DNA from 2 places in the Achromobacter sp. 2789STDY5608615 genome. Region 1 is predicted to be linked to the other one. Evidence: riboswitches for the same ligand, from Rfam matches in the RefSeq annotation. Region 1 holds a riboswitch; the other holds the start of a gene.
What was found. Region 1 has a riboswitch for manganese ahead of AOZ49_RS19865 (sodium:calcium antiporter). Riboswitches for the same ligand answer to the same signal wherever they lie in the genome.
Positions count from the first base shown of each region.

Region 2: another riboswitch for manganese. It lies ahead of mntP (manganese efflux pump MntP); the one in region 1 lies ahead of AOZ49_RS19865 (sodium:calcium antiporter).

Region 1 is NZ_CYTY01000023.1:52,437-67,626, reverse strand. It holds gene galU (UTP--glucose-1-phosphate uridylyltransferase GalU) at 1-503, shown strand, start outside; gene AOZ49_RS19885 (cytochrome c oxidase assembly protein) at 577-1,449, opposite strand; gene AOZ49_RS19880 (porin) at 1,548-2,654, opposite strand; gene mgtA (magnesium-translocating P-type ATPase) at 2,747-5,554, opposite strand; gene AOZ49_RS19870 (hypothetical protein) at 5,975-6,307, opposite strand; gene AOZ49_RS19865 (sodium:calcium antiporter) at 6,763-7,767, opposite strand; yybP-ykoY riboswitch at 7,847-8,001, opposite strand; gene AOZ49_RS19860 (aminopeptidase P N-terminal domain-containing protein) at 8,146-9,489, shown strand; gene AOZ49_RS19855 (TM2 domain-containing protein) at 9,548-10,012, opposite strand; gene AOZ49_RS19850 (UbiH/UbiF/VisC/COQ6 family ubiquinone biosynthesis hydroxylase) at 10,092-11,261, shown strand; gene dusB (tRNA dihydrouridine synthase DusB) at 11,344-12,369, shown strand; gene AOZ49_RS19840 (helix-turn-helix domain-containing protein) at 12,406-12,645, shown strand; gene purH (bifunctional phosphoribosylaminoimidazolecarboxamide formyltransferase/IMP cyclohydrolase) at 12,749-14,338, shown strand; gene ruvC (crossover junction endodeoxyribonuclease RuvC) at 14,338-14,886, shown strand; gene ruvA (Holliday junction branch migration protein RuvA) at 14,982-15,190, shown strand, end outside.
Region 2 is NZ_CYTY01000002.1:274,209-289,398, reverse strand. It holds partial or broken gene AOZ49_RS02980 (methyl-accepting chemotaxis protein) at 1-430, shown strand, start outside; gene AOZ49_RS32310 (hypothetical protein) at 593-739, shown strand; gene AOZ49_RS02975 (fimbria/pilus periplasmic chaperone) at 779-1,525, opposite strand; gene AOZ49_RS02970 (fimbria/pilus outer membrane usher protein) at 1,573-4,035, opposite strand; gene AOZ49_RS02965 (fimbrial protein) at 4,220-4,792, opposite strand; gene AOZ49_RS02960 (sulfite exporter TauE/SafE family protein) at 5,337-6,128, opposite strand; gene AOZ49_RS02955 (response regulator) at 6,201-6,866, shown strand; gene AOZ49_RS02950 (sensor histidine kinase) at 6,863-8,128, shown strand; gene AOZ49_RS02945 (IbrB-like domain-containing protein) at 8,064-8,699, opposite strand; gene AOZ49_RS31575 (N-acetyltransferase) at 8,584-9,132, opposite strand; gene AOZ49_RS02940 (DUF3440 domain-containing protein) at 9,129-10,352, opposite strand; gene mntP (manganese efflux pump MntP) at 10,560-11,123, opposite strand; yybP-ykoY riboswitch at 11,137-11,307, opposite strand; gene AOZ49_RS02930 (tRNA-binding protein) at 11,351-11,722, opposite strand; gene AOZ49_RS02925 (PQQ-binding-like beta-propeller repeat protein) at 11,778-13,397, opposite strand; gene AOZ49_RS32305 (hypothetical protein) at 13,529-13,774, opposite strand; gene AOZ49_RS02920 (hypothetical protein) at 14,221-14,415, shown strand; gene AOZ49_RS02915 (GNAT family N-acetyltransferase) at 14,446-14,931, shown strand; gene AOZ49_RS02910 (FMN-binding negative transcriptional regulator) at 15,110-15,190, shown strand, end outside.

The DNA of each region.
Region 1 (15,190 bases):
CGGCCGCCCCGGCCGTGGGCGATGAGCCCTTCGCCGTGCTGCTGGCCGACGACCTGATCGACGCCGACACGCCGTCCATCAAGCAGCTGGTGGACGTGGCCGTGGCCCGCAGCGCCAGCGTGCTGGGCGTGCAGGACGTGCCGCGCGAAGACACGCGCAAGTACGGCATCGTCGCCGCCCAGGCGGACGACAGCCACGCCGACGGCCGCACCGAGCGCGTGACCCACATCGTGGAAAAGCCCGATCCGGCGGACGCGCCCTCGACGCTGGCGGTGGTCGGACGCTACGTGCTCGAAGCGGCGATCTTCGACCACCTGCGCTCGACCAAGCGCGGCGCGGGCAACGAAATCCAGCTGACCGACGGCATCGCCTCGCTGATGCGCGAGCGCGCGGTGTACGCCCACCGCTACGAAGGCACGCGCTACGACTGTGGCAACAAGGCCGGGATGTTCGAGGCGACGGTGGCGCTGGGCCGGAAGTACCACGGCCTGCTGCCGCAATAAGGCGGCTGGCGCCCCCTCCCGCAGCATCGGAAGCGAGCGCCCCTGTGGCGCTCGCGGACTTTTGGGCGGGCGTCTAGGCGGAGGCCGCGCGGCGGCCGCGGGCCCGCGCCATGGCATCGCGGTCGGCCTTGCGCAGGCGCCCCTTGGCGGACAGCCGCATCAACGTGCCCAGGGCCACCATCAGGCCGATCACCTCGACCAGCGCGGCCGGGATCCACATGGTCAGGCCGCCGATGGTCTGGTCGGTCTGCGCGGACATGGCGATGGCGCGGCCGCACAGCTCGAACAGGGGATAGATGTCGCTTTCGGTGAAAGCGATGACCGCCCCCGCCACCATCTGCGGCAGCATGGTCAGGATCGGCGAGATCACCCGGCCGCCCGGCGTCATCGCGGCCGGCGGCGCGGGCCGGCGGTCCAGGATCAGGTTCCAGTACATGAAGCCGCTGATCACCACCGACCAGTTCATCACGCGGTACAGCCGCCAGTCGAGCATGGAATAGAACTGCACCGACGGAATCAGCCAGACCAGCACCAGGAACACGAACAGGGTCGGCACGAAGATCTTGTTGGTCAGCACCGCCACGGTGGCGCGGCCGGCGCCGGTGCGCAGGAAGTCACGCAGCCGGATGCGCCACGACATCGGCAGCCCGGCGCGCATGACCTGCCCGGGAAAGGCCGCCATCACCAGCAGCGGGCCAAGGTGATGCAGCACCAGGTGCTGGATGCGGTGGATGAAGAACATGCGCTCGGCGTAGTAGTCCAGGCGCGTGTGCATGGACAGGTACAGCAGCACCATGCCCAGCCAGAACAGCGCGCGGCGCGCGCCCGTGACGTGATGCACGCGCTGGCCGCGCACGAACAGCACGATGGCCACCAGGAAGGAGGCCACCAGCGTGGGAGAGAACTCCCAGGGTATGAGCCATTCGAGACTGTCCATGCGGGTCATCCGGAAAATGCCGACGGGGGCGTGGCGTGCCCGGGCCTGAGCGGGCCGGAACACGCAGCCGGGTCGATTGTAGTAGACCCGGCCGTCCCCCGTACGGCTCAGAACCGGTGCGAAATACCCGTACCGAAGCGCGACGTGTGGGAATGGCCAGGGTCGAACTGGTTGTCCAGGGTGTAATTGGACGTGTAGCCGGCGAACGCATAGAGCGTGGTGCGCGGCGACAGGTCATACGTATACCCCAATGTCACCAATTGCGCATTGCGCGCGCTCGAACCGTCCTCCCATTTCCAGTCGGGACGCGCCAGCGACCACTGCACCACCACGGCGCCGTGGCCGACCGGCACGCTGGCGCCCAGCAGCCAGGCGTCGACGGTGCCGCCGCGCGCGAAGGCCGCCGGCCCCAGGTTCCGGCCCAGGTTGTCCGGATCGCCGCCGTCCAGGCCAACGTAGCCGTTGCGCTGGCGCGACCATCCCGCCGACACCTTGAACACCTCGAAGTCATAGGAAGCGCCCAGTTGCACCGCCTGCGGCCGGCCGCTGCTGCCCTGGATCGGCTCGGCCAGGCGCAGCTGGTCCCAGGTGGCGACCGCCAGCAAGGGGCCTTCCTCGTATTTCAGGCCCAGGCTGAGGGCGCGGTTGTTGGCCGCGGTCTTGAAGCGGTTGCTGTCGTCGGCGTCGAACGAATAGCCGATGCCCGCCTGGAAACCCTGCCAGGTGGGCGTGTAGTAGTTGACCAGGTTGCTGAACTGGTAGTTGTCCGAGGCCTTGAAGGTGGCGCCCATGCCCATTTCCTTCCAGGAGGCCAGCTCCAGCGCGTTGCCGTAGGTCTTGCCGACGGTGTACTGGCGCCCCAGGCGCAGGTCGCCGTAGCTGTCATGGGCCAGTCCGACCCAGGCGCCGTAGTTGAACATGCGGTCGTCGTCGGCGCGCTTGCCGGTGGACGGGTCGAAGCCGCTTTCGAGCTGGAAGCGGGTGCTCCAGCCGTCGCCCAGGTCCTCGGAACCACGCAGGCCCCACAGGGAGTCGGTCAAGCCGCCGTTGAGGACGCCATTGTGGGTGCCCTGCCCGGAGGTATGGGTGGTGGCGATGCCCGCATCGACCACGCCGTAGAGTTGGATGCCCGGGCCATCACCGGCCGCATTGGCCGCCAGCGGAAGCCAGGCGGCGCCCGCCATGAGCGTCGTGGCAACAGTCGAGATTTTCATGCTTCTCTCCAGAATCCGGGGTGGCGCCGCCACCACCGGAGGTATTGAATCCGCGGCGGGCGCCTGCCCGCCGCCAGGTGTATCAATAGTGACTATTGCCAGCCATAGCGACGCACCCAGATGCCCTTGAGCAATTGGGTCAGCACGCAGTAGCTCAGCAGGATGCCGACCAGCCAGGGGAAATAGCTCCACGGCAGCGCCTGCAGCTGGAAGTACTCGGCCAGCGGCGAGAACGGCAGGAACAACCCCAGTCCGACCACCATGACCGTCATCAGCATCAACGGCCACGCGGCGCGGCTTTGCAGGAACGGGATCTTGCGTGTGCGGATCATATGCACGATGAGCGTCTGCGACAACAGCCCTTCGACGAACCAGCCGGATTGGAACAACGTCTGGTGCTCGGGCGCATTGGCCTGGAATACGTACCACATGAGCGCGTAGGTGGTGATGTCGAAGATGGAGCTGATCGGGCCGAAGAACACCATGAATCGACCTAGTCCTGCGGGGTCCCATTGCTGCGGTTTTTTCAGCAGTTCCTCGTCGACATTGTCGAAGGGAATGGCGGTCTGCGAGATGTCGTACATCAAGTTCTGCAGCAGCAGGTGGATCGGCAGCATCGGCAGGAACGGCAGGAACGCGCTGGCCACCAGCACCGAGAAGACGTTACCGAAATTGGAGCTGGCGGTCATCTTCAGGTACTTGAGCATGTTGCAGAAGGTCTTGCGGCCTTCGATCACGCCGTCCTCCAGCACCATCAGGCTCTTTTCCAGCAGGATGATGTCGGCGGCTTCCTTCGAGATATCCACCGCCGAGTCCACCGAAATGCCGACGTCGGCGGCGCGCAGGGCCGGCGCGTCGTTGATGCCGTCCCCCATGAAGCCCACGGTGTTGCCCTGGGCCCGCAGCATGCGGACGATGCGCTCCTTGTGCGCCGGCGTCAGGCGCGCGAACACATTGGCCTCGCGCACCGCCACGGCCAGCCGGCCGTCGTCCATGGCCTCGATGTCGGCGCCCAGGTAGACCTTGCGCACCTCGAAGCCGACTTCGCGGCAGACCTTCTGCGTCACCAGTTCGACGTCGCCCGTCAGCACCTTGACCTCGATGCCGGAAGCGCGCAACGCGGCCAGCGCCGGGCCGGTGGACTCCTTGGGAGGATCGAGGAAGGCGATGTAACCGACCAGCACCAGCTCGGCCTCGTCGGCCACGCCATAGGCCTGCTGGGTGGGCGGCAGTTCGCGCACGCCCACGGCGATCACGCGCAGCCCGTCACGATTCAGGTCGGCGGTCACGCGGCGGATGTCGGCGCGGCGCGCGTCCGTCAGCGGATGCACGTCCTTGCCGACCCGCAGGCGGGTGCACACGGAGAGCATTTCCTCCAGCGCGCCCTTGCAGATCAGTTCATGATGCTCGCGGCCGTTCTCGGTTTCGCTGACGACCACCGACATGCGGCGGCGCGAGAAGTCGAACGGGATCTCGTCGATCTTGCGGTAGCGCGCGGCCAGGTCCAGCTTGCGCTCCACTTCGGCATGGCGCAGCACGGCCACGTCGAGCAGATTCTTCAGGCCGGTCTGGTAGTAACTGTTGAGGTAGGCATAGGCCAGCACGTCGTCGCTGGTGGCGCCGTACACGTCGGTATGACGCTCGAGCACGATGCGGTCCTGCGTCAGCGTGCCGGTCTTGTCGGTGCACAGCACGTTCATGGCGCCCAGGTTCTGAATCGCGTCCAGCCGCTTGACCACCACCTTGCGGCGCGACATCCGCACCGCGCCCTTGGCCAGCGTGGCCGTGACGATCATCGGCAGCATTTCCGGCGTCAGGCCGACGGCGATCGCCAGCGCGAACAGCAGCGCCTCGAGCCAGTCGCCCTTGGTGAAGCCGTTGATCAGCAGCACGATGGGCGCCATCACCAGCATGAAGCGGATCAGCACCCAGCTGACCCGGTTGATGCCCTGCTGGAACTGCGTCGGCATGCGCGAGGTCTGGGTCACGCGCCCGGCCAGCTGGCCGAAGTAGGTGCCGGAGCCGGTCGCCACCACCAGGGCGGTGCCGGAGCCGCTGACCACGTTGGTGCCCATGAAGGCCATGTTCTCGAGCTCCAGCGCGTTGGCGGTCTCGACGCGCTGCATGGCGTATTTCTCGACCGGCAGCGATTCGCCGGTCAGGGCCGCCTGGGCCACGAACAGGTCCTTGGCGCCCAGGATGCGGCAGTCGGCGGGGATCATGTCGCCCGCGGACAGCAGCACCACGTCGCCCGGCACCAGTTCGGCCAGCGGCACCTCGATCTGGCGCGAGCCCGAGGCGTGCAGCGTGGCGCCGAAGAAGCGCCGCGCGTCGCCCTCAGCCATGCCGGCGGCGTCGCTGCGCAGCACCGTGGCGGTGTTCTGCACCATGGCCTTCAGGGCCTCGGCGGCGCGATTGGAACGCCGCTCCTGCACGAAGCGCAGCAGCGTCGAAATCACCACCATCGAGCCGATGATGATGACGCCCTTCCAGGACTGGTCGTCGGGCTCGGCCATGTACACGTCCGTCACCCACGACAGCGAGGCCAGGCCGGTCAGCAGCAGGTTGAAGGGATTGCGGAACGACTGCCACAGGTGGGCGTACCAGGTCAGCGGCTTTTCGTGATCGACTTCGTTGGCGCCGTAGCGGGCGCGGGCCTCATCGGCCTGGGCTTCGGACAGGCCGCCACGGCCGCTGCGGAACATCGAGAACAGCGCGTCGAAATCCATGCGCGCCACATCGAGCATGCGGCGGTTGGCGCGGCGCGCGGCATCGGAGGAGTCGGCGGAAGCGGCAAGCTGCCCGCCGCCCTGCTCCAGCATGGGGGAACGCCGGAAGTGGCGCCCCGATCGCCGCAGCCCGGCCGCGGAGGAAAAGAAGGTCTTCAGGAATTTGAACATCGGAGTGTTCCCGTTATTGGTGTTGTTCTGGAAGACACGGGCTGGCCGCCGCCATGCCTTTGCGCGGGCAGCACGGGGCCGCGGCCTGCTCAGGGCAGGCCGTTTCCGCCACGTACAGGCGTGCGCAGGCACCGGGGCGATGTTGCCGGTGTCCGGATCGCGTCGAGGCGCGCCGGGTGCGGAAGGCGGAACGGGAAACTAGCGGAAGAACCGGGGCCGGCGGAACCGGCGCGCGTCGAGCGGGCCTGGCCGGGGGTTCAGGGCTGCGGATTCCGTACGGACCGGGTGACTATCCGGCCAGTCGGCTCGCAAGGGAGAGGACGGGTCAGACAGGCAGGCCGGCGCCGCGCACAAGGCGCAATCGAGGCTCGGGGTCTAAGGCACTGGGCATGGTCTCTCCTGGGGTGGCGGGCGGCGGCGTCAGGCCGCCAGCGGTTGCGCGCCGAAATGCACGTGGCGCACAGCGGGGTTGGCGCTCAGCCGGCGGGCTTGCGACATCAGTTCGCCGCGCAGCTCGGGCGGGCAGTTCACGGTGATGCAGGCCGACGCCATGTTGGGGTCGCGGCCCTGGTCGATCTGCACTTGCGACACGTCGAGTCCGGCCGCGCTGAAGTCCAGGCAGATCTGCTTGCGCAGGGCGCCCAGTTCGTCGCGCGGGCAGATGACCGTCAGGCGCGAGGTGCCGCGGCGGCGGCCCATGGCGGTGGGGCGGTCTACGCCGGCGCGGCGCAGGAACAAGTCGAAGAAACGCATAGCGGCCTCCATTGCGTAATGGGGAGCGGCTTTCGCGCATACGCGCGCACGCAGGCACACGGCGCATGGCGGGCGGGCACGAAAAAGGCGTGCACGAACGCGGGCGCTGCGACTAGCGGCGGTTCTGGCGGTTTACGTTGGGGAGAATCCCGGCAAGCCGTGGGCCTGCACTGCCGCCCGGAAAGAAGCCCGGGGCTTGGGATACAACCGCAACCTGTTCAACAGGCTGCGGCAGACGGAGTTCTGCGTGGTCCTGTCAAACAGCGACGTCGATGCAAGATCGACTACTTTCGCCGGAATCGGTATTCACGAAGACTGCTCCTGGGATGGATAACGGGCGGAATTTTACGCGGGTTTCCACTGATGGACAAGGTTTATGGGCAGAAAAGGCCGCTTTTGTGCAAAAAAGGCGCGGGGCCGTTCCACCCCGCGCCTTCCAACCCAAGCCGCGTCCGTCAGGCGTAGAAATGCCAGCCCAGGTAGGCCGCGAACAAGGCATAGAAACCGCCCACCGCGGACAGCGCCGGCACGCTCATGCCGGCGCGGCGGAAGCGCAGCCACAGCAGGCCGATCGACAGCATGGTGAACAGGCCGGCGGCCAGCAGCGGACCGTCGAGCAGCCAGGGCGTCAGGAAGATGCCGAGCGCGCTGGGGATGGTGGCCTGGATCATCATGGCGCCGGAGATGTTGGCCAGCGCCAGGCGTTCCTTGCCCTGGCGCACCCAGATCAGGGCGTTCATGATCTCGGGCAGTTCGGTGGCGACGGGCGCCAGCAGCAGCGCGGCCACGTGCGGCGAAGCGCCCATGGCGATGCCCAGCACCTCGATCTGGTTGACGAAGACGTGCGAGGCGCCGGCGATCACGACCAGGGCCAGCAGCGTCTGGGTCGCGGCCCAGAACATCGACGGATTGTCGTCGCGCGGCCGCAGCTTGAGCGGCTCGAGGTCTTCGCAGTCGATGCATTCCTCATCGTTGCTCAGCTCGCGCTTGATGTACAGGCCATAGGTGGCCAGGAACAGGATGCCCAGCCAGGGCTTCCAGGCGAAGGCCAGCAGGCCCAGCCCGACCTTGAAGACGAAGATGCCCATGAACCAGGCCTGGTCGCGGGCCAGCCGGCGCTGGTCCGCGTTGATACAGTTGGCCTGCGCGGGTTGGCCGCGGCGTGCGCGCCACAGGGCCAGGCCGACCACGGCATAGGCCAGCGTCGCCAGCACCAGCGGGCCGCCCATGGCGGCGCCGACGCCGATGTCCTTCTGCTCGGGGGTTTCGCCGAACACCACGGCCATGAAGGTCACGGCGCTCTCCGGCAAGGCGGTGCCGAACGCGGCCAGCACGGTGCCGGTCGCGGTGGCGCCAAGCTGGAAGCGATGTCCGACCCATTCGACGCCATTGACGAAGAATTCGCAGGCGAGATAGATCACTGCCGCGGACAGGAAAAACAGGAACAGGGTGAGCAACATATAGACGAGCCGGACGAGCAGAAACCAATTGGCGCGACGCTGCGGCTCGCCCGGCTAGGGTGAACGCAACGCGGCCAAAGGTCTCGCCTGGCTGATCCATGCGCGGGCGGGCCGCGACATGGAGACCGTTAGCGCCATGGAGTTCTGGCGACCGCTACGCGGTACCGAACCACCAAGTCTGTTGACGCTAACTCCTTTGGGGACAAAGGATGGCTACTCCCCAATGACAGTGCGGCGATTGTAGCAGCGCGTCCATGACAGTCCAATGAATCCGCGCCCGCGGCGGGGAAATGGGCGCGGACTGTCGCATCTGCGGCACGGCGAGTAAAGTAAACGGCATCTCAGCTTCCCGCCGGGCCGCGCGCCCCCCTGCCCCTCATGAGCCTGCCTCCCGTCGATATCGCCCCCTTCGCCGCCCGGCGCCAGCGCCTGATGGAGCGGATGCGCGCCGACGGGGGCGGCATCGCCATCCTGGCCACCGCGCCCGAGGCCATCCGCAACCGCGACGCCGAATATCCCTACCGGCACGACAGCGACTTCTTCTACCTGACCGGCTTCACCGAGCCCGGCGCCTGGCTGGTGCTGATCGCAGGCGCCACCGACCGCGCGCTGCTGTTCTGCCGCCCGCGCCATATCGAGCACGAGATCTGGGAGGGCCGCCGCTTCGGCCCGGAAGCCGCGGCCGAGCATTTCGGCTTCGACGACGCGCATGCGCTGGACGCGCTCGATGAACTGGCGCCCCAGCTGCTGCTGGACCAGCCGACCCTGTACGCGCCGCTGGCCGGCGACAAGCGCACCGACGGCCGCCTGCACCGCTGGCTGGCGGCGGCGCGCGAGGCCAGCCGCGGCGGCCATCAGCCGCCCATGCGGCAACAGGACATCCGGCCGATCCTGGCCGAGATGCGCTTGATCAAGGACGCCAGCGAGATCGCCGCGATGCGGCGCGCGGCCAAGATCTCCGCCGGCGCCCATGCGCGCGCCATGCGGGCGGCGCGCGCCGGCATGCGCGAATACGAACTGGAAGCGGAACTGCTGTATGAATTCCGTCGCCATGGCGCGCAGGCGGTGGCCTACAACAGCATCGTCGCGGCCGGCGCCAATGCCTGCGTGCTGCACTACCCGGCCGGCGAGGCGGTGCTGCGCGACGGCGACCTGGTGCTGATCGACGCGGGCTGCGAAGTCGACAGCTACGCCAGCGACATCACCCGCACTTTCCCGGTCAACGGCCGCTACAGCGGTCCGCAGCGCGCGCTGTACGACCTGACGGTGGCGGCGCAGGAGGCCGCGGCCCAGGCGACCGCGCCCGGACGCGGCTGGAACGACGGCCACGAGGCCGCGGTGCGGGTGCTGGCGCAGGGCATGCTGGACCTGAAACTGCTGAAGGGGTCGCTGGATGGCGTGATCGAGTCGGGCGACTACAGCCGCTTCTACATGCACCGCACCGGCCACTGGCTGGGCCTGGACGTGCACGACGTGGGCGACTATCGCCAGCCGGGCGGCACGCCCGGCGCGGAACGTCCGTGGCGCAAGCTGGAGAGCGGCATGATGCTGACGATCGAGCCGGGCATCTATGTGCGTCCGGCCGACGACGTGCCCGAGGCCTACTGGAACATCGGCATCCGCACCGAGGACGACGCGCTGGTGACGGACGAGGGCTGCGAGCTGATCACCCGCGGCGTGCCGGTGCAGGCCGGCGAGATCGAGGCGCTGATGCGCGAATGAGCGGGCGGCGCGCGCGGGCCGGCATGGCGCCGGCCGCGCCCGTGATGGCGGCCCCGGCCTACAGCGTCAGGCCGTCCAGCCAGCCCATCGCCACCCACACGTAGACCACCACCATCGCGATCGCGAACATCGACACGGTGGCGCCCACCAGGCAGGCCATGATGGCCACCAGCACCGGCCCCCATCCTGTCTTCGGGGACGGCGGCAGCCCGGGGTTGTAGAGGCGGTCGAACTTCTCGTCCGGCATCAGTGAGAACACCGCGCTCTCGATGAAGCCGTCGATCATCGGGATGAACAGCAGGAAGAAGGCCGGGTTGTCGTACCAGACCGGGTAGTAGCGGAACGCGCAGAACAGGCTGAGCAGCGCCAGCGCCGTCACCAGCCAGGCATGGCGCCGGCCCAGGTACCACCAGTGCGCGCCGAGCCAGCCGAACAGACAGGCCAGCAGGCCGACGGCGACCTTGCCGCGGGGGCGGCGCGGGATTGCGGCGGACAGCGAAGAAGAAGCCTCGAGCTGCGTCATATCAATCAACCGGTAAAGGGTCCCGGGCGCCAAGCCGCGCCGGCAGACCCGGATTGTAGTGGACAGGTAAAATCGCGGCATGACTATCTCCGCCTTCGACATTGCGATTCTCGGCGCCGGCCCCGTGGGGCGTGTCCTGGCGTTGATGCTGGCGCGCGTGGCGCCGGATCCGGCCCGCATCGCCCTGCTGCAAGGCGCCAGCCCGGCGCCCGTGACGCCCGCCGCCGCCATCCCCGCGGCCGATCCGCGCGTGCTGGCCATGAACCACGGCAGCCGGGTGCTGCTCGAATCGCTGCACGCCTGGCCCGCCAAGGCGGCGGACATCCTCAACATCCACGTTTCGCAGCGCGGCCGGCTGGGCCGCAGCGTGATCCGCAACACCGATTTCGACGTGCCGCAGCTGGGCTGCGTGGTCGCCTATTCGGCGCTGCACGCCAAGCTGGAGGAATGCGTGGCCGCCAGCGGCGTGACCCTGCTGTCGGGGCCGCCGGCCACGATCGACGGCCAGGACGCCGACGGCGTGCGCATCCGCCTGGGCGACGCCGCCGTGACCTGCCGGGTCGCCGTGCAGTCGGACGGCGCCGGCGCCAGCGACGTGCGCCGCGACTACGGCCAGCACGCCCTGCTGACCACCGCCCACGCCACCCTGCCGCGCCGCGGCTGGGCCTGGGAACGCTTCACCCCCGAGGGGCCGCTGGCGCTGCTGCCGCACCCGCAGACGCCGGACGCCTATTCGGTGGTCTGGTGCAGCGCGCCGGATCGCGCGGCCGAATTGGCGGCGCTGGACAACGGCGCCTTCTCGCGGGCGCTGTCGGCGGCCTTCGGCGACCGCCTGGGACGCCTGTCGTGCCAGGCGCCGCGCCACGTCTTCCCGCTGGCGCTGAGCGCCCGGCGCGCCCTGGTGCAGGGCCGCGTGGCGGCGATCGGCAACGCGGCGCAGACGCTGCATCCGGTGGCTGGCCAGGGCCTGAACCTGGGGCTGCGCGATGCCGGCCGGCTGGCCCAGACCCTGGGCGCGTGGCTGCCCGCCCCGGATACCAACCCGGCCGCGGCGCTGGCCGACTTCGGCCGCGCGCGCCAGGTCGACCGGATCGTCACCGCCGGCCTCACCGACCTGATGCCGCGCATCTTCGCCACCGGCCTGGCGCCGGTCGAGCATGCCTGCGGCCTGGCCCTGCTGGGCCTGGACCTGGCGGCGCCCCTGCGGGCCCCGCTGGCCCGCCACCTGCTGCAGGGTTTCCGGGCCTGATCCTCCCCTTTTTTCGTCCGCCTGTTACCAAGCTGTTGCGGCCGAAAAAAGAGGGTTCGATCGAGCCGGTTAAAATGTGACCATGCGCATAGGCCCGTGGACCCTTCCCAACAATGTCCTGGTCGCGCCCATGGCGGGCGTGACGGATCGTCCTTTCCGACAGCTTTGCAAGAAATTGGGGGCCGGTTACGCCGTCTCGGAGATGGCCGCCAGCAACCCCAAGCTGTGGGACAGCGTCAAGACCTCGCGCCGCCTGAACCATGACAGCGAGATCGCCCCCATTTCGGTGCAGATCGCCGGCGCCGACCCGGCCATGATGGCCGAGGCCGCCGTGTTCAACGCCAACAAGGGCGCGCGCATCATCGACATCAACATGGGCTGCCCCGTGAAGAAGGTCTGCAATGTGGCGTCGGGGTCCGCCCTGCTGCGCCACGAGGACCTGATCGTCCGCATCCTGGACGCCGTGGTCGAGGCCTGCGCGCCGCTGGGGGTGCCGGTCACCCTCAAGACCCGCACCGGCTGGGACCGCGACAGCCGCAACGCCCTGCGCGTGGCCAGGCTGGCCCAGGACGCCGGCATCGCCGCCCTGACACTGCATGGACGCACCCGCGCCGACCTCTATACGGGCGAGGCGGAATATGACACTATCCGCGCCGTCCGCGCCGAGCTGAAAATCCCGCTGATCGCCAATGGCGATATCGACTCGCCTGAAAAGGCCAGGCGCGTCCTGGATTACACTGGCGCCGACGCGGTCATGATCGGCCGGGCGGCACAGGGCCGTCCCTGGATCTTCCGCGAAGTCGACCACTACCTGCGCACGGGCGAAACACTGGCCCCTCCCAGCTATGGGGAAATGCGCGAACTGCTGCTCGAACATCTCGACGACCACTACCGCTTCTATGGCGAACACACCGGCGTACGCACGGCGCGCAAGCACATAGGGTGGTATCTGGACGGCCTGCCGGATGCGGACTCGTTCCGCGACCGCATGAACCTCATCGACAACACCCGCGACCAGTGGCGGGCGGTGTCGGAATGGTTCCTCAATCTTTCCCGTGACGGCAACCCCAACCCGGCGCCTGTCGCGAAAGCCCTGCTGGCGGCATAACCGCCTCAACACCAACATAAAAATATCTGTACTCCGATGAGCAAGAAAGATGTCCTGGAAGAATGCGTGCGCGCCAGCCTGGAGCGCTATTTCGAAGACTTGGGTGAATCCGAGCCCCACGACATGTGGGACATGGTGATGCGCTGCGTGGAGCGCCCGGTCCTCGAAGTGGCGTTGGAACGGTCTGGCGGCAACCAGTCGCGGGCATCCGAAATGCTGGGCATCACGCGCAACACCTTGCGCAAGAAACTGCTGGCCCACAACATCCAGGTATAGCGCATCGCCGCGCGGGCGGGCCGGCTGGCGCGCCCCGCATGACAGATTTCCCATCCCGACCTGAAGCGAGACAGGCGCCCGCGCCCCACTCCCGTCCCTCACCATGAAAATCGAAACCGCCCTGCTTTCGGTGTCCGACAAGACCGGCATCGTTGAATTTGCCCGCGCGCTGGCCGCGCGCGGCGTGCGCCTGCTGTCGACCGGCGGCACCGCCAAGCTGCTGGCCGAATCCGGCCTGACCGTCACCGAAGTGGCCGCCCACACCGGCTCGCCCGAGATCCTGGACGGCCGCGTCAAGACGCTGCACCCGAAGATCCACGGCGGCCTGCTGGCCCGCCGCGACAGCGCCGAGCACATGGACACCATCAAGGCGGCCGGTATCGATCGCATCGACATGCTGGTGGTCAACCTGTATCCGTTCCGCGAAACCGTGGCCAAGCCGGACTGCACCTTCGCCGACGCGGTCGAGAACATCGACATCGGCGGCCCGGCCATGCTGCGCGCCGCCGCCAAGAACCACGGCACCGAAGCCGGTGGCGTGACGGTGGTGATCGACCCGGTCGACTACTCGCGCGTGCTGTCCGAAATGGATCAGGGCGGCGGCACCTCGTACGGCCTGCGCCTGGCGCTGGCCGCCAAGGTCTACGCCCACACCGCGGCCTACGACGGCGCCATCGCCGCCTACCTGACCAGCCTGACCGAGGCCGAACCGGCGCAGGACGCCGTGCCGGCCCGCCAGGAATGGCCGGGCACCCTGACCCTGCAGGTCAAGCAGGAACAGGCCCTGCGCTATGGCGAGAACCCGCACCAGACCGCCGCGTTCTACGTCGACGCGCAGCGCTCCGCCGGCCTGCTGGGCAACTACCGCCAGCTGCAGGGCAAGGAACTGTCGTACAACAACATCGCCGACGCCGATGCCGCCTGGGAATGCGCGCGCAGCTTCGAGGCGCCCGCCTGCGTCATCGTCAAGCACGCCAACCCCTGCGGCGTGGCCGTGGCGGCCGACACGCTGGGCGCCTACCAGCAGGCCTTCAAGACCGACCCGACCTCGGCCTTCGGCGGCATCATCGCCTTCAACCGCCCGGTCGACGCCGCCACCGCCGAAGCCGTCAGCGCCCAGTTCCTGGAAGTGCTGCTGGCCCCGGCCTATGACGGCGCCGCGCTGGCCATCCTGGCCGCCAAGAAGAACGTGCGCGTGCTGGAAGTGCCGATGGGCACGGGCCAGAACGCCTTCGACGTCAAGCGCGTCGGTGGCGGCTGGCTGGTGCAGAGCCCGGACGCCTACAACGTGCCGCGCGACGCCCTGAAGGTCGTGTCCAAGCGCCAGCCCACCGAGCAGGAAATGAACGACCTGGCGTTCGCCTGGAAGGTCGCCAAGTACGTCAAGTCCAACGCCATCGTGTTCGTCGGCGGCGGCATGACGCTGGGCGTCGGCGCCGGCCAGATGAGCCGCATCGACTCGGCCCGCATCGCCTCGATCAAGGCCGAGAACGCCGGCCTGACGCTGAAGGGCTCGGCGGTGGCGTCGGACGCCTTCTTCCCGTTCCGCGACGGCCTGGACGTGGTGGTGGCCGCGGGCGCGACCTGCGTGATCCAGCCCGGGGGCAGCATGCGTGACGACGAAGTCATCGCCGCGGCCGACGAGCATGGCATCGCCATGGTGCTGACCGGCACCCGTCACTTCCGCCACTGATGCGCGTCCTCGGCATCGATCCCGGCCTGCGCCGCACCGGCTTCGGTGTGATCGATGCCGACGGCTCGCGGCTGCGCTATGTCGCCAGCGGCACCATCGTGGTGCCGCCGGCGCTGACGCTGTCCGAGCGCCTCAAGGTCATCCTGGACAATCTGCGCCAGGTGGCGCGCGACACGCAGCCCGACGTCGCCGCGCTGGAAATCATCTTCCTGAACACCAATCCGGCCTCCACCCTGCTGCTGGGCCAGGCCCGCGGCGCGGCGCTGTGCGCGCTGGCCGACAGTTCGCTGGCGGTGCACGAGTACACCGCGCTGCAGATCAAGAAAGCGGTGGTGGGCACCGGCCGCGCGGCCAAGGAGCAGGTGCAGATGATGGTGCAGCACCTGCTGGCGCTGGACGGCACGCCCGCCCCCGACTCGGCCGACGCGCTGGCGTGCGCCATCTGCCACGCCCACGTCGGCCCGCTGCAGGACCGGCTGACGCAGCTGGGCACGCGCCTGAGCCTGAGCGGCAAGACCCGCATCCGCAACGGCCGCCTGCTCGGCTGAGCCCCCCCCCCGCCCCCGCCTCGCGCGGACCCGTATAGAATCCCGGCATCCGCCGCGGCTGTCGCGGCCCCCTCTTTTGCCAGGCCACTGCCACCATGATCGGACGCATCACCGGAACCCTGATCGAGAAACTGCCGCCCACCGTGTGCGTGGACGTCAACGGTCTGGGCTATGACATCGACGTGCCCATGAGCACGCTCTATTCGCTGCCGGAAACCGGCGCGCGCGTCACCCTGTACACGCACCTGACCGTGCGCGAGGACGCCCACATCCTCTACGGCTTCGCCACGGCCGGCGAGCGCAG
Region 2 (15,190 bases), on a different contig from region 1:
TGCCGTGGTGGCGGGCGAGGTGCGCACCCTGGCGCAGCGCTCGGCCGTGGCCGCCAAGGAGATCAACGCCCTCATCAACGAGTCCGCCAGCCGCGTCGAGGACGGCGCGCGCCAGGCCGACGCCGCCGGCCGCACCATGCGCGAAGTGGTGGCCAGCGTCGGCCAGGCCGTGACGCTGGTGCGCGAAATCGCCGGCGCCTCGGCCGAACAATCCACCGGCATCGGCCAGGTCAACCAGGCCGTGGCGCAGATGGATGGCGTCACCCAGCAGAACGCCGCGCTGGTGGAACAGGCCGCCGCCGCGGCCGCCAGCCTGCGCGAGCAGACCGGCCGCTTGACGCAACTGGTCCGGCGCTTCCAGGTCGATGCGACCGTCGGCGCGCGGGTCCTGGCGGTGCGTCCGCTGCCCGCGCTGCCGGCGGCGAAATGAGAGTGAATCGTCTCATTAGTGCGAATAACGGAACACACTGTTCCGTTCATGGGAAATTTGGCAGAATGTAACTCCGGCAAAACAATTTCCCAGTCCATGCGCAAACCCCGAGTTGCATCGAGCGGGCGCTTACGCGCCGCACGCACGCATTGGCGCCCCTTCGTGCTTGGGGTGCTGATCGTGTTCACCGCCGCGGCAGCCTGCGGCCTGTACCGCCATGGCTCGCATCAGGGCGAACACGCCGCGATGGCCATCGGCTGGACCCTGGTCGGGATGCTGGCCATCGCCTACTGGGTCTGTCGACGCTGAAGGCGAGGCGGCGGGCAGGCGGGGCCACGCCGTCTTCGCCTATTCACTTATCCGCTCCTTGAACACGCATTCCCCCGCCGCGCAGCGGTAGCGGTTCATGCGCAGGCCGCCGTAGTCGTCCACATTGCCCAGCATCAGTTCCGTGGCGCTCGCGGGCAGTTGCGCTTTCAGCGTCTGCTCGGAGAACGGCGCCAGCATGATGGGGGCATCGAAGCCGGGCAGCCGTTGCTTGACGGTCTGGCCCAGCCAGATCACGGTGGCGTAGTAGGGCGAGGCATTCTTGAGCGTCAACGCCTGGCCGTTCGTCCGTATCTGCAAGACCTGCTCCGGCGCGGCCTCGCCGCGTTCGGCCAGCTTGCCCGGCCGCAGGAACAGCTTGAGCTGGCTCTGTGTGGTCAGTTGCAGGATGCTGGCGTTCTTGTCCTTCGGCGCCGGCGGGATTTCGCGCACATTGAAATAGAACAGCGTTTCTCGGTCCTGTGGCAGGCGCGCCCTGGCGGCAGCGCTCATCTGCATGATCCGCACCTGCGCCTTCTTGCCGGCGTCGATGCGTTGCAGCGGGGGCAGCGCCAGCAGGTCGTTGGTCATCTTGCCTTCGTGGTCCTCGATCCAGGACTGCGCCAGGTAAGGCGTATCGGCGCTTTCATTGGTCAGGACGATCGACACCGATTTCTGTTCGAGGCCCATGATGATGCGGGTGCGGTCCACGTTGACCGCGGCCTGGCCGGCGGTGGGCAATGCCAGCAAGGCGCCAAGAAGCGCCGGGGCCATCTGTCTGAGTTTCATGTCTGTGCTTTCAAGGGAACCGTTGTGGTATGCGGGGATGCCTTGCCTCAGCGGCAGGGCAGCGGTTGCGGGCCTTCGGCCAGCGCCGTGGAGTCGGGCAGGGTCAGGCGGCATTCCTTTTCGCCGGCCCAGGTGACGGTGAGCGCGTCGCGGTCTTGCGCCTCCACGCCGGTCAGGTAGACCAGCCCGTTGTCGCCCACCATGCCGGCCGTCCTGCCGGTGCGGGTGGACAGCACCAGGGCGCCCAGCGGCGGACTATGGCCGTCGGCCAGCCGCACGTGGCCCAGCACCTGTTCGCCGTGGCTGGCGCGGACGCGCGAGTAGCCGATGGCGCCCTCGGTCAGGACCTGGCTGATGATCGAGTCGATCACGTCCACGTCGTCGGGCAGGGCGTTCACATCCACCGCCACGCTGCTTTCGTGATAGCTCGACACGCCGTTGACCACGGCGATGCCGAAGCGGTTGGTGACGCCGTTGCCGTTGTCCACCGGCACGCCGCCGATGCCGTCGGTGTCGACCATCAGGCGCGGTTCGTTGCCCGCGGCTGGCTGGCCGAAGGCCGCGCCGGCGGCCGTTGCCGTCAGCGAGCCATACCAGTTCAGGCCGACGTTGCGGTATTGGCCGGGTTGCATGGTGAAGTCGGCGCCGGCGCGGCCGTAGGGGGTGCGGGTCTGGATGTTGCCGCTCAGGCTCTGGCGCTGCGCGTTGTCGTTGCGCTCGTCGCTTGCGCTCAGGTTCCAGGTGGTGTCCGGACTGCTGAAGTCGGTGTAACCGGCGGTGTGCTGCATGCGGCCGTTGTCGCTGCTCTGGTAGCCGTAGCTGGCCTGGCGGTTGTCGCCCAGGGGGATGCTGACGGTGGCGTAGACCTGGTTCTCGGTCTGGCCGTAGAAGCTCTGGGTGCGGGCGAACGACAACGACAGGTTGACGTTGCGCAGCCTGCCGAAACTGGCGTTCTTGTTGAGCGACAGCATGTAGTGGTTGTTGGTGGCGCCGTCGTTCCAGTAGTTCAGCCGGCTCAGCGACAGCGACACGCTCATCTCCAGCGGGCGGATGTACTGGCTGTACGCCACCGTGTAGCTCTGCTTTTCGTCGCGGAAGTATTCGCCGCGCAAGGCCGCGCGCGAGATGTATTCCTGCAGCGACAGGAAGTGCCGCCCCGAGAACCGGTAGCCCACGAAGGCGATGGTGCTGCCCAGGCTGTCGAAGGTCTTGGCGTAGTTGACGCGGTAGCTGTAGCCGATGCGGCGCGGCGCATTCGAGAACGGCAGCTTTGCATCCGAGCGGGTGACGTCGGCGGACAGCGCGCCCAGCACCCCCAGGTTCTGGCCCGCGCCCAGCGCCAGCGCGTGGTAGTTGCCGTTGGTGGCGATCAGGCCGCCATACAGCGAGGTATCGTTGAACGCGCCCCAGGTGGCCTCGCTCATCACGAAGCCGGGGGCCGCCATCTGGTTGTTGGCGCGGCCGCCGAACAGCGGCCGTCCGGCCGACACCTGGTAGCGCAGGTTGCCCTTGCGCGTCATGAACGGCACGCTGGCCGTCGTGATCTGCCAGCTGCGGGTGCTGCCGTCGCTTTCCCGCAGTGTCACGTCCAGGTTGCCGCTGATGTTCCGGTTCAGCGCCGGCAGCGCGAAGGGCCCCGGCGACACCCGCGTCTGGTACAGCAGGCGGCCGTTCTGGCTGACCGTCACCTGCGCGTTGCTGTTGGCGATGCCGGTCACCTGTGGCGCATAGCCCTGCAGCGACGGCGGCAGCATGCGCTCGTCGCTGGCCAGCGTGACGCCGGCGAAGCGGAATGAGTCGAAGATGGAGGACGAGAGGTAGGTCTGGCCCAGCGTCAGTTTCGCGCCCCATTGCGGCAGCGGCCGGAACAGGTAGGTCTGGGGCAGGGTGAAGCTGGACTGCGAGACGCCGCGGCTGTCGTAGCGGTTGTACTGGTAGTCGCTGCGCAGGCGCCATGCGCCCAGGTTCACGCCGGCGGTGCCGTACAGGGTGTAGCTGGCCGTGTTGCCGCCCTGCCGCGCCGTGTAGCGGTTGGCCAGCAGGTTGTAGTCCAGGATCACGCCGTTCACGCCCGGGCTCCAGCGCGCCGGCGGCACCCAGTCGGGATCCTGGTATTGCAGCCAGGCCTGCGGCAGCGTCACGGTCAGCGTCTGGTTGTCGGGCCGGTACTCGACCTTGCTGTCGGGCGTGTCCAGGTCGATGCAGGGGCCGGCCTCGGTGTTGACGTTGGCCAGCCGCGCCACGGCGTCGTCCTTGAGCGTCAGCATGTCGAGCATCGCCGGAGTGATACAGAACACACTGCCGTCGTCGATCACCGGCACCACCCTGACCAGGTACTGGCCCTGGATCAGGCGCTGATTCAGGTAGAAGTCGACCAGATAGCTGCCGGGCGCGAGGTAGCCGTCGCGGCTGAAGCTCGACAGGTCGATGTTGCGCTTGTCTTTGGTATTGAGAAAGCCGCTGCTGAATTCCGTGGCCTGTGCCGACAGCACAAAGGTACTGATTGCCATGAGTGATGCCAAGCGGGCCAGGATCATGATGTCTTTTGCCGTATCTCCGGCCTCAGGGATTGCCGGAAAACCTCGGCAGCGATGTGGCGGCGCGGCCACCTCGGTACGGAATGGAGGGCGTCGGATACCCCCGCCGCGTGGGCGGCGGGGTTCTCGGGCGCGGGGAGTCGCGGCGGCGGGCCGCTTAGAAATACGTCAACGTATAGGTCACCGAGCTGTTGACCGAGCCGGCGGCGCCCGCGCCGGTCGCCATCAGGCGGGCGAAGAAGTTCAGCACGTTGCCGTTGCCAGTCGTCATCTGCTGTGCGGTCGTCGCCGTCGGGGCGGTGCCGATCTTGATCGGCGTGTTGTTGTCCTTGTCGAGCAGCTGGACCACGACGTTGGCGGCATTGCCGGTGTTGGTGAGATAGCCCGACGCCGGGGTGGTCGAGGCGCCAGTGAACGTCACGCCAATCTTCGACAGCTTGCCGTTCGGGTTCGGGTTAGTGTTGGTATCCGTGTCAAACGTGCACCCCATCAGGTGGACGTTGATCGGCACCGAGGTGGAGAACTTGCCTGTGGCGGTCAGGTCTTTCTTGGAGACCTGGCCCAGATCGATGGCCAGGTTGGAATCCGCGGCCGTGATGCTGCAAGGCGCTTCGGTGACCGAGCCGGTGAACGTGATGGTGCCTTGGCCGAAATCACCAGCGGCGAACGCCGCGACCGGGCCCAGGAGGGCGGCGGTGGTTGCGGTGGCGAGGAGCGTCTTCTTAAACATGGATAGTCCTTATTGATATCCGAGGGGGGGGCTTGCCTGCGCTGGATGCCGCGCAGTGGTTGAAAAAAACGGATGCGCCGGGCGCAGAAAATTATGGGTCGGCTTGGCGCCGGTTTTTCTTCCGCCCGAAAGGGGATCTATTTCATTCGCATGGAATGTCGAGGCGTTTCGCGGTTCGTCGGGGACGGCGATGCGGATGTGCCGCTCGCGGCGTGGGGGCGCTTGTTCACGCGGCGGAACAAGGGTCGGCCAAGGGTGGCGTGAACGCGGGCGGCGGGCGCGGATGCGGCGAGGCGAGCATGAAGCCAGGCCAGGCGGGCGGGGCCGCGCTCGAGCGCCACGCGTGCAGAGGGATATGAGATATTTCCGTCATGCTGGCCATCTTGCATGGTCCGGATTATCTGAGCGTTAACTCGCATCAGATCGGAAGCCGCGGCGGCGCCGGGGCGCGGCGCCCAGGCGGGGCGCTCGGGGAAGCGGTGTCAGGAAAGCGCGGGCGATCCCGGGGCGCCGCAGGGCGCCCGGGTGGGGCGCCGGACGGGCGTCAGGCGCGCCAGGCGAGCACGGCGGCGACCACCACGCAGACCGCGGCGAACACCCGTTGCAGCACCGCTTGCGGCACGCGCGGCGCCAGCGTGCGGCCGGCCGCCATGCCGGCGATGGCCGCCGCCACGAAGGCCCATTGCGCGGCCGAGAGCGTCAGGCCGTGCAGCAGCGCGGAACTGACCGTGGCGGCCGATACCAGCGCGATCACCATGAGCGAGGTCGAGACGATGCTGATCATGCGCGCGTCGCTGAAGTGGGTCAGCGCCGGCACGATGATGAAGCCGCCGCCCACGCCGAGCATGCCGGTGCACAGGCCGGATACGGCGCCGATGCCGCCGAGCGTGGCGGCCGTCAGGCGGTTCCAGACGAAGCGGCCGGTCTCGGGCGAGAGGCGGCAGGCCTTGGGCGGGGCGTCGGCCGCGCCCGGGGCCGGCGCCTGGCGGCGCGACTGCTGCACCATGCGCGCGGCCACCAGCAGCATCACCGCCGCAAAAGTCAGACTAAGCCAATGCGCCGGCAAGCGGCGCGCCAGCGACAATCCCACCGGTGCGGTCAGCGCGCCCACCGCGGCCATCAACAGGGCGGCCTTGTAGCGCACCAGTCCGCGCATCAGGCCCTGCAGGGCGCCGACCGCCGACGCGATGCCCACGGCGATCAACGCCACAGGCGCCGCCTGCGTCAGCGTCAGGCCCAGTCCGAACATCAGCGCGGGCACGGCCAGGATGCCGCCGCCGGCGCCCGTCAGGCCCAGGGAGACACCGATGCACAGTCCCAGCAGGGTCGCGGTCATCATGATTAATTACTTTTGGCAATTAGCTTATTACTTCAAATAAGTATAGCGCGCCGGAACGGAGAGCCCGCCATGCGGATTTTGTTGGTCGAGGATGACGCCTCCATCGCCCTGGCGGTGCAGGCCGGCCTGGGGTTGCAGGGCTTCGTGGTCGATGCGGTCGGCGATCTGCGGCAGGCCGACCTGGCGGTGCAGACCTCCCACGTCAGCGCCTGTGTGCTGGACCTGGGCCTGCCCGACGGCGATGGCGTGACGCTGCTGGCGAAATGGCGCGCGCGGCGCCAGAACCTGCCGGTGCTGGTGCTCAGCGCCCGGTCGGGGGTGGCGCAGCGCGTCGGCGCCCTGCGCGCGGGCGCCGACGACTACGTCCTCAAGCCGTTCGACCTGGACGAACTGGGCGCGCGGCTGCAGGCGCTGATACGGCGCGCCGCCGGCCATGGCGCCGACCGCATCGACCACGGCCGCCTGACCCTGTTCCTGTCGCGCGGCGAAGTGCTGTGCGACGGCCGGCGCGTCACGCTGCAGCGGCGCGAGCTGGCGCTGCTCAAGACCCTGCTGCAGCATCCCGGGCAGATCCTCACCATGGACCAGCTGCGCGACAGCCTGTATGGCTTTGACGACCGGGTCGAGAGCAACGCGGTCAACGTGCACATCCACAAGCTGCGCCGCAAGCTGGGCGCCGACCTGATCGAGACGGTGCGCGGCTGGGGCTACCGCCTGGGGATGCCGGCGCCATGAGCCTGCGCGCCCGCCTGTTGCTGCTGCTGGGCGCGGTCTGGCTGGTGTTCGGCGGCGCCGTCACGCTGTGGGCGTTCCAGCATGCCAGCGCCGAGCTGGACGCGGCCCTGGATTCGCGGCTGGCGGCATCGGCGGTGATGGTGGCGCGGCTGATGACGCAATGGCCGCGCGCGCCGCGGGAAGACGCCGTGGAGATGGCGGCCGCGGTCGGCCTGCCGTTGTGCGATGGCCTGGCTTGCGAAGTCAGCGGACCTGCCGGCGACGCGCCGGCGCGGGCGCGGGCGCCGGGCGGGCCGGCGCTGGATGGCGCGCCGCTGGGGTTCGGCCTGCTCGCGCACGCTGGCGGCCCGTGGCGCACCTACGCCATCGAACGCGACGGGGTGCGCATCGCCACGGCCGGCCGCATGGACATCCGCGCGGCCTTGCACCGGCAGATGGCCTGGATGGCGCTGCTGCCCGGCGTGGCCGGCCTGCTGGTGGGGGTCGGGCTGCTGTGGTTCGGCGTCGGCCAGGGCCTGGCGCGCCTGTCGCGGCGCATGGCGGACATGCTGCTGCGCGAACGGCATTTCTCGGACCACGCGGCGCACGAGATGCGTTCGCCGGTGACGGCCATCAAGGCGCACCTGCAGGTGCTGGAACGCTTGCCGGCGACCGTCGGGGACGCGGCCAGCCGCCAGGCGGTGGCCCATGCGCTGCAGGGCACCGCGCGGCTGGAGCGCCTGATCGAGCAACTGCTGATGCTGGCGCGCGCCGACGATGACGGCGCCGACGCGGCCTGCGACGCGCTCGCGGTGCTGGCGCGGGTGGCCAGCCGCAAGCCCGCGCGGGTGCGCTGGCACCTGCCCGCCGGCCAGCCCTGGGCGGCGCTGCCGGATGCGCTGCTGGATTGCGCGGTGCGCAATCTGGTGGACAACGCGCTCAAGTATTCGCCGGCGCAGGCCGAGGTCGAGGTCCGCGTCTCGGTCGTGGCGGCCGACCTGGTGGTGACGGTGCGCGACCGCGGGCCGGGGCTGACCCCGGCGCAATGCGCGCAGGCGGTGGAACCTTTCTGGCGCGGCGGGCGCCAGGGCGAGGGCGCGGGGCTGGGGCTGTCGATCGTGGCCGCCATCGCGCGACGCCACGGCGGCACGCTGGCGCTGGAGTCGGCGCCGGGCGCGGGCCTGCGCTGCCGCCTGAGCGTGCCGCTGGCCGCCGGCGTCAGTCCCAGGAGCGCGAATAGCGATGATCGAGAAACAGCTCGGGCAGGCCCGACACCTGTTTGAAGCGCAGGACCTCGTCGTCGTCCATGCCGAGCTGGCGGGCGATGTCGGCCTCGTTCCAGCCGGCACGGAGCAGGCGCACGACGATGTCGGTCATGGGCATCACGCCGTGCACGCCGCGGGCGCGGTTGTGGCGGATGGTGGCGGCGATGCGGTCGGCGGCGCCGGCGCGCCCGGGGCGGATCGCCACGATGGGCAGATAGCCCTGCAGGCGCTGGCGGATGGGGCCCTTCTTCTTGCCCACGCGCTGGCGGTGGAAGCCGTCGACGACGACGTAGCGGTCGGGGCCGGCCTGGTGCGCGACGATCGGCTGGGTGTAGCCGTCGGCCTCGATCGACAGCTCCAGCAGCCGCATTTCCGGCGGCGCGACGCTGTTGGGGTTGTAGTCGTTGGCTTCGACGGCTTCGCCGGGGATCCATTGCACGCAGTCGACCGGCTCGGCGGCGAAGGGGCTGTGTTCATGCAGGCACAGGCGGATCCGGTTGATGGCTTCGATCCGTTGCCGGATCGGCAGGCTGTCCAGTTCGTTGAACAGCATCCTGGCCCGGTTCTCCAGGCTGTCGAGAAGTGGCATGCGCATTCCTTTTCAAGGTGGTCCAGTTGCCGCGGCTGGTGTGGGGCTGGAAGCCGTATGGTTGCAGCAGCGCGGCGCTGAGCCAGGGCACGCGCAGGGTGCAGGGCTGGTCTAGGTCGTCGATGTAGTCGAGCACGCGCTGGCGCAGCGCCCGGAACAGGCCGAGCTGGCGCGCTTCGGGGCGGATGTAGCCGTCGCGGATGCGCACCGTGCCGCTTTGCAGTTCGATGCTGATGAAGCCGAGCACGCGCGCATGGTTATGCCGCCGGACGATGAACCAGCGGTGCCGGGGACTGTCGTTCAGGGGATAACCGCCGCAGTCGCGGCGCACCGTGGCGCTGGCGAAGAACCGGCCCATCTGCGCGAAGAAGGCGGGCTCGTCGTCGTATGAGCGCAGCAGCAGGAAATCGTAGTGCTTCAGGGGATGCGTCATGGCGCGGAGCGGTGCGGGTCGGGAAGCAGGCTGTCGATGTCGCGGCGCGCCGGGCCGAAGGACAGCGAGCGCGCCATGTCCTGCTTGAGCAGCGACAGGCCGATGCGGCGCCAGGAGGGCTGCACCTTGCGATTCTCGAGGTCGGGGATGCCGGCGTCGGGCCACATCGCCAGCGGATGGCCGCGCTGTTCCCACCAGGCGATGAAGACGTCGATGCGCCGCGTGTACACCTGGCGCAGCGCAACGGGCATGCTGTCGAGCAGGAACTGGCTGTACTGGCGCCAGGTGTCGAAGGTGGGCGGCAGGCCCAGCCCGCCGCGATAGCCGAGGAAGCGCTGGCGGCAATAGCGCGCCGCGTAGTTGGCGCCCTGTACGCGCTTGACCGTGCGGAACCAGGTGGCGGGTTCGAGCTTGTGGAACAGGTCCAGCCCCTTGCGCTGGTCGTCGCCGTAGGGCTGGCAGATGCGCATCTGCGAATACGGCACGCCGGCGCGCAGCATCTGGTCGTAGAGGCGGTTGTAGGCGTGGCCGTTTTCGCCGGTGTAGCGCCACAGGTCTTCGAACTTCCAGTCGTAGATCGGGAAGAAGGTGACGGCGTTGTCGCGCTGCTTGTCGCGGGTGCTCCAGGCCAGCGGCTTGTGCGCGCCGGGCGGCGTCCAGGCGCATTTCTTGGTGCGGCGCTTGACGGCGAGATAGCGGTTGAGCGATTCGTCGGAACGGATTCCGACCAGGAACGCGGTGGTCGCGTCGCGCGCCAGCCATTGGTTGAATTCGGGCACGAATTCCTCGAATTCCATGCGATGGCGGTAGAACGGGAAATAGCCGGGATCGCTGATGACGGACGGATGCCGCGGCAGCGGCCGGATCCAGTCGGCCTCGCGGCCGGGCTCCCAGGCGCACCAGTAGGGTTCGCGCAGGCTCGAGGCGTTGCGCAGGTTGATCGGCAGGCAGATCCACCAGGGGTGGACGTCGGCGCGATCGAACATGGCGGTGACGTGGTCGATGGTGGCCTGGTATTGGCCTTCGAGGTCGATGAAGACCGCGTGCACCGGGCCGCGCCGCATTTCGCGCGCGACCTCGAGCGCCAGGTGCAGGGTGACGGAGCTGTCCTTGCCGCCGGAGAACGCCACGCAGACCCGCTCGAAGTGCTGGAACACCAGCCGGATGCGGGCCTTCGCGGCTTCGTGGACGTCGAGGTCGCGGTAGTGTTTCAAGGCCATGGGGAGAGCATCCTGTTCGCGTCGTTCCCGGCCCGGCGCGCGGGCGGGAGCTGCGGCGCGCCGATGCGCCCGGGCAGGGGCGGATCATGCATATGCGCTGCAACAAGCGTGTCAGGATAGCCCGATCCCACGGCGCGATCGGGGTCATTCCGTCCGCTATTTTCCGAGGGATCGGCGCGTCCGCCACGCGTGTGGCGGGCGCGCGTCTTACGCCTTCAAGTGCTCGTACAGGATGGTGGCGCCGATGCCGATCAGCGCCAGGCCGCCCAGCACCTCGGCGCGCTTGCCGGCGACGTTGCCGACCAGCCGGCCGATCATGACGCCCAGGGTCACCATCAGCATGGTCGCCAGGCCGATGGCCAGCGCGGTGACGGCGATGTTGTTGTCGATGAAGGCCAGGCTGACGCCGACGGCCATGGCGTCGATGCTGGTGGCGAAGCCGGTGGCGGCCAGCAGCCAGAACGAATGACGGCCGACCGGCGCGGCTTCTTCGTGGTCGGCGCCCAGGCCGTTGCGGATCATCATCGCGCCCAGGATACAGAGCATGCCGAAGGCGATCCAATGGTCCCAGTCCTGCACGAAGCGGGCGGCCATGGAGCCGAGCGCCCAGCCGATCACGGGCGTGATGGCTTCGATCACGCCGAAGATCACGCCGGTGCGCAGCGCTTCGGACAGCCGTGGCTTGTGCAGGGCGGCGCCTTTGCCGACCGCCGCGGCGAAGGCGTCGGTGGACATGGCGAAGGCCAGGATGAGGGTGGAAAGGGCGTTCATGCGGGAGAGGCTCCGACCGGGCGAAACACACAGACTTTCCATATCGCCCGGTCAGAAGCTATGGAAAAGTCCGTGGTCTCGCCAAACCGTGTCGGTTGCCGGCGCCATGGCCAGAAGGGCCAAGAGTGTTGACGCGGGCGCTTCCGGACGGGGCCGGAAGAGGCTACTCCCCAGGGAGGCTTGCAGTGTAGCAAAGGGCGCGGGGCGCCGGGGCGAAATTTTCAGGTTCAGGTCAGCCGGGCGCCGTTGGGCACGTCCAGCTCGGGCGTGACCAGCACGGTCTGGTCGGCGGCGTCGGCCAGCCCCAGCACCAGCACTTCGGAGCGCACCGGGCCGACCTGGCGCGGCGGGAAGTTGACGATGCCGAGCACGCGCTTGCCCGGCAGTTGTTCGAGCGTGTAGCGGCCGGTGATCTGCGCCGAGCTTTTCTTGACGCCGACGCCGGCGCCGAAATCAATGGTCAGCTTGTAGGCCGGCTTGCGCGCCTCGGGAAATGGATCGGCGGCGATGATGGTGCCGACGCGGATGTCGACCTTCATGAAGTCGTCGAAGCTGACGGTGGGGGCGGGCGGGGTGGCGGGGTCCTGGGTGTAGTGCATGGGCGTGGGGGATCGGTTCAAGGGGGGGCGGGCGGCGATGCCCGCGATGGCCCCATCATGCCAGATCGATGCCGCCGCGGGTCGGGCGCAGGGCGGCCAGCGCGGCCAGCTCGACCCGCGCGATGCGGCCGTCGATGGCGCCGACGGCCAGTCTGCCGCCGCGCGCGGCGAGGGCGTAGAGCACGGTGGCGATGCCGCCGATGCGGACCCGGGACGCCAGCAGCAGGTCGCCGCTGTCCGCGTCGATCAGCATCAGGGTGCCGTCGAGGAAGGCCGCCAGCACCAGGCCGTCGGCCACGACGATGGCGCTGGCCGAGGCCGGGGTGGCATGGCGCCAGCGTTCCTGGCCGCGCGCCAGCGACTTGCGGTAGATGAAGCCGCGATAGGCGTTGCCGACCGTGGGCGAGTAGTGCTTGCCGGCGATCACCAGGCCGGCGCCGAGCGCGTCATCGACGTAGGCGCCGCGGCATTCCATGGCGTGGCTGGCGGGCGTGCCGTCCGGCTTGAGCAATGGCCACAGGCGTTCGAGGCGACCATCGGCGTGGACCCGGCACAGGTGCTTGCCTTCGTGCGAATCGGGCGGCGTGCCCTGCACCGTGAACAGATCGGGCGCGCCGTTGATGCCGATGTAGTGGTTGAAGCAGTCGTAGTGGCCGAGATCGAGGCGCCGCGCGTCGGTCAGGGTGGCATCGAGCAGGACGTCGCCGGCGCCGCGGCGGCGCGCATCGATGCGGTCGCGGCGGCCGAGCAGGCGGCCGTCGGCGCTGGCGCAGAAGGTGTATTGGCCATCCTCGTCGCGCAGCGTCGTCAGCTCGCCGTCGCGCAGCGCGTACAAGCGCGAGTCGCGGCGGAAGCGGTCGGCGGGATCGGGCGGGGCGATCGCGTGCACGACGAGCGGCGTGGTGCGCAGGATCTCGGCGCCGCGGCCGCCGCCGTCGTGACGCGCGAGCAACGCGCCGTCGGCGCGGTAGCGCTCGAGCAGGCAGCCGTCGTGGACCGCGGCGAGCGTGTCGGCGTCGAGCCACGCCAGGTCCCAGATGGCGCCGCGCAGGCCCAGGTCGGGCAGGTCCAGCCATTGCGCCAGGCGCGAGGCCGGGTCGCCGTCATCGCGTGGCATGGCCGGGTCGAGGACGGCGGCGGCGGGGTCCAGGTCCGGCGTGACGGGCGCGGCGTCGGCCTCGGCCCATACCGGCAGCAGCGTTTCGAAAGCGGGCGGGACGTCGCCGTCCTGCTCGTCCCACGATTCATCCCAGGGGCGCACCCAGGCTTGGATGCGGCCGTCGTCGAGGTAGCGGCAACGCACCACTTCGGGCACGTTGAGGAAGGGGCGGCGGCTGGCGCCGCTTTGCCAATTCCAGGCGATCAGTTCGCCCTCGAACAGATAGCCGCCGTCGTAGCTGCCCGCGCCGATGGCGATGACGGGCTGGTCCGGATGGAAGGCGACGTCGTTGATTGGCAGGCGCGCCGCGTCGCAGGCCGCGAACGGCACGGGATCGCCGCGGCGGTAGAGGCCGACGCGGTAGCGCAGCGCGGCGCCGCCATAGGCGGCGCGCGCAGGCGGATTGATCAGGAGGGGAAAGGCGGAGGCCACGGCGACGATGTCGCCGGCCGGGTGGAAGAACACGCCGGTGATCCGGCCGGCGCCCCGCAGCGCCGGATTCATGAACGCGTTCATGATTGATGCGGCCGGCGTCCCGGGGCGCGCGGCGGATTCAGGCCTCGCGGGCCGCGCACCGGCCGCGCGAAGGCGGCGGGGATCGGCGCGGTGGCGGGCGGGCGCATGGGTGGACGGCCGTCAATGACGCGTCATGATTTGGCGGCGGCGGCCGTGGTGGCGCTTTTCTTGCCGCGCGGCTTGGCCGCGGGCGTTTCGCTCACCGGCGGCGTGTCGAACTCCTGTTTGTTTCGTTCGCCCCGCGGGGTGTTTTCCGGATGGGGTTTGGGAAAGGCCCAGGGTTTCGTTTTCTGATCCATTGCTTGTACTCCTTGCACAGGCGGAACAGTAGCATTTGCCGTGGCCGTGAGTAAGTGAGGGTTGACGTCAATATTCATCACATCGTGATATGAGGAAAGCGGAGGGCGCGGCGCCGCGGGTGCGGTGCGGCGGGCGATGGCGCGGCGGGCCGGCTACCCTACGACCACCGCGGCGGCGCAGCGTTCATTTCTGGAGGCGTTGTGTCTGGATTTCGCCGCATGAGCGCATTGCGTGAATGGCCCGTGCGAGCCGCGGCGTCATGGCGGCGCTGGCGGGAAGCCGCGTCCGCGGCATCCATGCAAGGGACCGCCGCGGCGCCTGCCGCGATGCTGGTCCCGGTTGCATCCGATCATTTTACCTTGGCCGCGCGGCGCCCTGGCCTGGCGGGCGAACAGCGCGCTCGATGCGGCGCAAAGTCGCCATCCGGCGCGGGGTCGGACTCATCCATTTGCGTCGCTGAAAGCAGTAGTCGCGGCCGGCGCGGGCGGGACTACGATGGGGCCGTGCACATAGGGAGGGAACTATGGACACGACCAAGGAATGGTACGCCGCCGTCAAGGAATGGCAGCGCGCGCGCGACGAATTGACCGCGGCCGTCGCCGCGATCAAATGGCCCGATCCGACGGCGGCCTGCCTGGCCACTTACGACCGCGCCTATGCGCATGAAACGGCCGCGCGCGAGCGCATGAACCAGGCCTACGAACGCGTCCGACGATAGGGCGCGCGCGCGGTTGCTACACTGCCGCGCATGACGCAAACCCGGACTTCCCTGACGATCCGACCGGCGCGCCCCGACGATGTGGCGGCGCTGGAGGACATATTGACGCAAACCTATGAAGGCACCTGGCGGCCGCAGATGACGCCGCAGAAGTACCAGCACTTCCTGGATAGCGGCAAGATCCCGCAATACGTCGCCGAGCGCGGCGCGCGCTTCCAGGTGTGCGAGGCCGGCGGCCGCGTGGCGGGCATGGTGGACTGGGAGAAGAACTTCATCTGGGCCCTGCACGTGCATCCGGCGTTGCAGCGGCGCGGGGTCGGCGCGGCGCTGCTGGCGCTGGCCGAGGATGGCATGCGCGCCGCCGGCTTCGGCGAGGCGCGGCTGGAGACCGACACCTTCAATACGCAGAGCCGCGCGTTCTACGCCAAGCATGGCTATGCCGAGGTCGACACCTATCCCGACGAGGAATGGGACAGCGGTTTCACGACGGTGCTGCTGGTGAAAGCGCTGGCGTGATCCGGCGGGCGGTGGCGGGATGCGCGGGTGCGATCCGTTGATGTGATCGGCTGCCGGCGGCGCCGTTGCCGGGGAGCCACGCGCATTGTGGCTCCATGAATTGAGGGTTATATGGCTCTGGCAATGGAGCCAGCGCGGCGCTATGGTGTGTGTTTCCCTTTCCCGCGCCTATTCCGCCATGTACCTGCCGTCCGCCTTCCGTGAAGATTCCCTCGAGGTCCAGCACGATTTCATCCGCGCGCATCCCCTGGGGGTGCTG